2 regions of the Bacillus sp. WC2507 genome follow, and region 1 is predicted to be linked to the other one. Evidence: riboswitches for the same ligand, from Rfam matches in the RefSeq annotation. Region 1 holds a riboswitch; the other holds the start of a gene.
What was found. A riboswitch is a leader RNA that binds a small molecule or an ion and turns the genes downstream of it on or off. The one in region 1 is predicted to bind cyclic di-AMP.
Positions count from the first base shown of each region.

Region 2: it holds a riboswitch for cyclic di-AMP, as region 1 does, so the genes downstream of both, ACUN28_RS20300 (APC family permease) here and ACUN28_RS25660 (hypothetical protein) in region 1, are expected to answer to the same signal.

Region 1 is NZ_JBQXPN010000001.1:4,862,753-4,865,146, reverse strand. It holds gene thiD (bifunctional hydroxymethylpyrimidine kinase/phosphomethylpyrimidine kinase) at 1-694, shown strand, start outside; cyclic di-AMP (ydaO/yuaA leader) riboswitch at 780-927, shown strand; gene ACUN28_RS25660 (hypothetical protein) at 1,021-1,407, shown strand; gene ACUN28_RS25655 (hypothetical protein) at 1,424-1,654, shown strand; cyclic di-AMP (ydaO/yuaA leader) riboswitch at 1,915-2,060, shown strand; gene ACUN28_RS25650 (SipW-dependent-type signal peptide-containing protein) at 2,157-2,261, shown strand; gene kdpF (K(+)-transporting ATPase subunit F) at 2,258-2,338, shown strand; gene kdpA (potassium-transporting ATPase subunit KdpA) at 2,358-2,394, shown strand, end outside.
Region 2 is NZ_JBQXPN010000001.1:3,848,012-3,850,405, reverse strand. It holds gene panE (2-dehydropantoate 2-reductase) at 1-683, shown strand, start outside; gene ACUN28_RS20305 (hypothetical protein) at 739-867, opposite strand; cyclic di-AMP (ydaO/yuaA leader) riboswitch at 1,008-1,154, shown strand; gene ACUN28_RS20300 (APC family permease) at 1,299-2,394, shown strand, end outside.

The DNA of each region.
Region 1 (2,394 bases):
AATTACTGCTCAAAACACGCTTGGCGTTCAAGGGGTATATCCAGTTCCATTAGAAGGTATTATGGAACAGCTGAATTCAATTGGTACGGATTTAACACCAGATGCTGTGAAACTAGGAATGTTATTTAGCAGTGAAATTATTCAAATTGTAGCAGAACATATAAAGAAGTTTGGCTGGAATAATATTGTACTAGACCCTGTTATGATTGCTAAGGGTGGTGCATCATTATTACAACAAGAAGCAGTACAAGCATTAAAAGAATATTTATTACCAGTAGCAACGGTTGTAACACCGAATGTTCCTGAGGCAGAAGTGTTAACTGGGATGGAGATTCATGATGTTGAAGATAGTAAGGAAGCTGCGCAAGTACTGCATGAATTAGGTGCGAAATATGTGCTTATGAAGGGTGGACATGCAGAATATCAAGGTAATGAAGTAATTGACTTACTCTTTGATGGAGAAGAGTTTATCGAATTTAGAAGCGAACGGATTCCTTCAAAGCAAACGCACGGAAGCGGGTGCACATTTGCTTCAGCGGTTACAGCAGGACTTGCGAAAGGCTACTCGATTGAAGAGGCAGTTCAAGAAGCAAAACGATTTATTAGTATAGCAATTGAAGAGCCGTTGAATATTGGTAGTGGTCATGGACCGACGAATCATTTTGCATATAAATTGAATAAAACGCGTGCTTAGGTAAGTAAAAAGTCAGTTTTATAACTGGCTTTTTTTCTGTTTACTTTTTCCAAATACAGGAGTAATATATCAGCCAGAATATATTTTTTTGTAAACGCTGAGTCCGATTGTATGGAGCGGAGGAACCAATTTGTGCAGTGTCACTAGGGGTGAATCTTTCAATTTTGAAAGTAGGGCTACTCTCAAAGCCCGAATCCGACAGCTAACTTCGTAAGCGTCTTGAGAGAGGACGGTGCCATGATGGATACATCACTTCATCGATCTGATTAGTATAGGGGAATATCAATCTATGTTTGAGTTCTTTTATGCTAAGGAGGATGAGGTACATGGAACTAACACTTATTTGTGTTGGAGAAGAAAGCAAGGTAAATAGTTTAATAGATTTAGTAGCATTTCAACATGAGTTAATTATTTTTACAGCAAATGAAGAGATAGCGGCTGAAGTGAGGAATTGTGGGTTTGATTGGACGTATAGTTGTAGTAAGGAGCAGGATTTTACTAGTATTTGTGAGTGTATTAAGAAAGTGATTTTACTAGGGGATGAGCTTCCAATTATTAGTTTCTTTACAGAACACATTCGCTTTTCTTTTCAAGCACCTATTACTGTTGTTACAAGGAATAAACGATATCCAGCGAGGCTCTATGAAACAATTGGAGCTACATTCGTCGTGTTTACAAATTGTGATAATATTTCTTTTTTATTTTTTGAATAGGGCGGGGGAGAAGAAGATGAAGGTGTTGTTATTAGGAGATATAGCGAATCGTTGGGCGGTATCGGTAGAGCGAGTTCAAGAATTGGTGATGCTTGATCCTATTTTTCCAAGGCCCTATATTATATTGCCATCGAAAGACGCTTTATATTTAAAAACAGATGTTATCGAATATGAGCAACTACATGCAGAATTGTCACAAGTTTATATTCGCGGGAGAAATTTACGTGCTTTTTTACGAGGAGAATAAATAGTGAATAAAAAAGAGCGAATGCTAAGTGCACCAAGCTATGCACTTCATGTCATTCGCTCTTTTTATTTCGTATTTAAAAGATCATTTATGTGAAAAAGAAAGAAAAGACGAGAAAACAGATGAAAGAATATTAATAATACTCAATGTAAGCGTTTAAATAGACGGATATTTTCTTATTTTCAGTAATTTGCCTCTTTACAAGTGAAATATAGAGGAGTATATTTACTCTCATAAATCATTCATAAAATTTCCAAAAAAACCTAAAATCGCTGAGTTCCAGAAATGGAGCGGGGGAACCAATTTTGTGCATCGTCACTTGGGGTGAATCTTTCAGTTTTGAAAGTAGGGCTACTCTTTAGGCCCGAATCCGACAGCTAACCTCGTAAGCGTTTAGAGAGGAGGTTTACTTTGTGTTGTTCATTTCGAACACTAAGTAGAGCTTAGTGTTCTTTTTTTGATAACTTAATGGTAAATTTTAACAAAAAAGTGAGGGGTAGTTATGTTAGATGTTGTAATGATCGGGATTTTTGTTGTGTTAGTCGCATCGATGGCAAGTCTTGCAAGTTGGTCAGATAAAGTTGTGAAAGAAGGGAAGCAATCATGATGATTGCCTTATCGGTTATTGTTGCAGCAATTACGGTGTACTTAGTGTATGCATTATTAAATCCAGAGAAGTTTTAATTAGGGGGAATCATTCATTATGATTTGGGTCGCAGTTGTTATTACCATGCTGTTGT
Region 2 (2,394 bases), 1.0 Mb from region 1:
AGCCCTATGTTAGCGAAAAAACTGTCATCATTCCATTGTTAAATGGTATCGCTCATTTATCACAATTACAAAAGGAATTTGGCGTGGAAAAAGTAATTGGTGGTTTATGCTTTATCGAGACGACGTTAAACGATCAAGGAGAAATTGTACAAACGAGTGCTGCCAACAGACTTCTGTTTGGAGAAATCAAGCTTCAAGGTTCAGAGAGAATAAAGCATATTTCTAAAGCATTTGCAGGTACGAAATCTAGTTTTGTTTTAAGTGAAAATATTACGCAAGATATGTGGCATAAATATTTATTTATTACTGTAATGTCGGGTGTGACGACATTAATGCGTGCACCAATAGGACCGATTCGTGAAAGTGAAGGTGGACACGAATTTATCCGAAACTTATTTGAAGAATGTGTGCAAATCATGAGGTCTATGAAAGCTCCAGTTAAGGATGGTATTGCCCAGGAACATATGAAAACAATTGATAAAATTTCGTATGATATGAAGTCATCAATGCAGCGTGATATGGAAAAAGGTTCGTCCATTGAAGGGAAGCACTTACAAGGATACTTACTAGATGTAGCAGAACAATTTTCTATAGAAGCACCATTATTAGGAGCAGTATATCAAAATTTGAAAGTGTATGAAGAAATGACCTTTAACAGATCAGAAATAGAATTGGATGTATGAAAAAATAAAAAAGAAAGCAATATATAAGTGTATTGCTTTCTTTTTTTATGACAAATTATTTATTTCTTTTCGTTCTATCTGTCAAATTTATTTCCTGTTCACGTTTACCGTATAATTGATTAATTTCATTTGCTAACGCATCTAAATAGGAATCGGAAAAAATAGGCTTCTTTTCTTTAGACATATGGGTCTCCTTTATCGATTTTTTAGTATTCATTATGTATATTTACCGGCGGATTATGCGCAATCATTTTAAATTTTTTCTTTTTCAAAATTTTTGTTTACATTTTGAAAATAAAGGAGTATTATAATCCACAGTTTCAATTTTCTAAATCGCTGAAACCGCATGGTACGGGGGACCCGTTCTTACGGATTAGTTCTTAATCCGATGGGGTGAATCCTTGAAAAAGGTAGGGCTACTCATAGGCCCGAATCCGACAGCTAACCTCGTAAGCGTTATATTGAGAAGGAAGGTGGAGCTTGTGCGACAAAAAAAATAATGTCTACAAGTCTATTTCGCTATGGCTTGTAGACATTTTTTGTTTTCTGAAGAAATAGTTTGCTGGCTGTAACAAGCAGCATCGTTCGTACAAAATTATTGGAGAGTGGACAGTATTGGTTTCATCTATTAAAAGATTTTTAATTGGAAGACCGTTAAAATCAACTGAGTTAGGAGAGCAGAAGCTTAATAAAACGAAGGCGTTAGCCATTTTATCTTCTGACGCATTGTCATCGGTTGCATATGGACCAGAGCAAATTTTAATTGCTTTAGCAGGTCTTGGAGCGATTGCTTATTGGTATTCAATTCCGATCGCTATCGGGGTATTAGTATTATTGACAGCCCTTATTTTATCTTATCGTCAAATTATTTTTGCTTATCCGCATGGCGGGGGTGCGTATGTTGTATCAAAAGAAAATTTAGGGATGAATCCAGGGTTAATAGCTGGAGGATCTTTATTAGTCGATTATATTTTAACTGTTGCAGTAAGTGTGTCTGCAGGTACAGATGCGCTCACATCAGCTTTTCCTAGTTTACATGCACATAATGTAATCATTGCGATTATATTTGTTATATTTATTACTATTTTAAATTTAAGAGGGGTAACGGAATCAGCTTCCGTTTTAGCATATCCGGTTTATTTATTCGTTCTAGCACTATTTATATTAATTGGGGTAGGGATATACAATATTTTAACTGGTCACGTTTCACCGACTTTACACACGCCGATTGGAACGCCGGTTGCGGGAATTAGTTTGTTCTTACTGCTACGAGCATTTGCATCGGGTAGTTCGGCTTTAACAGGTGTTGAGGCAATCTCTAACGCAATTCCAAACTTTAAGGATCCTGCACCTAACAATGCAGCGAAAACATTGCTTGCAATGGGTGCATTACTTGCCGTTTTATTTTCAGGAATTGTCTTTTTAGCTTATTATTACGGAATTAATCCAAGTAAGGAAGTAACAGTTGTTTCACAAATTGCTGAACAAACTTTTGGACGTAATTTCATGTACTATTTCATACAAGGTACAACTGCTTTAATATTAATTCTTGCTGCTAATACAGGTTATTCTGCATTTCCACTATTAGCAGTTAACCTTGCAAAAGACAAATTTATACCGAGAATGTTTACGATTAGAGGAGACCGCCTAGGTTACTCAAACGGTATTATTATACTTGGGATAGCTTCGATTATTTTAATTGTAGCTTTCC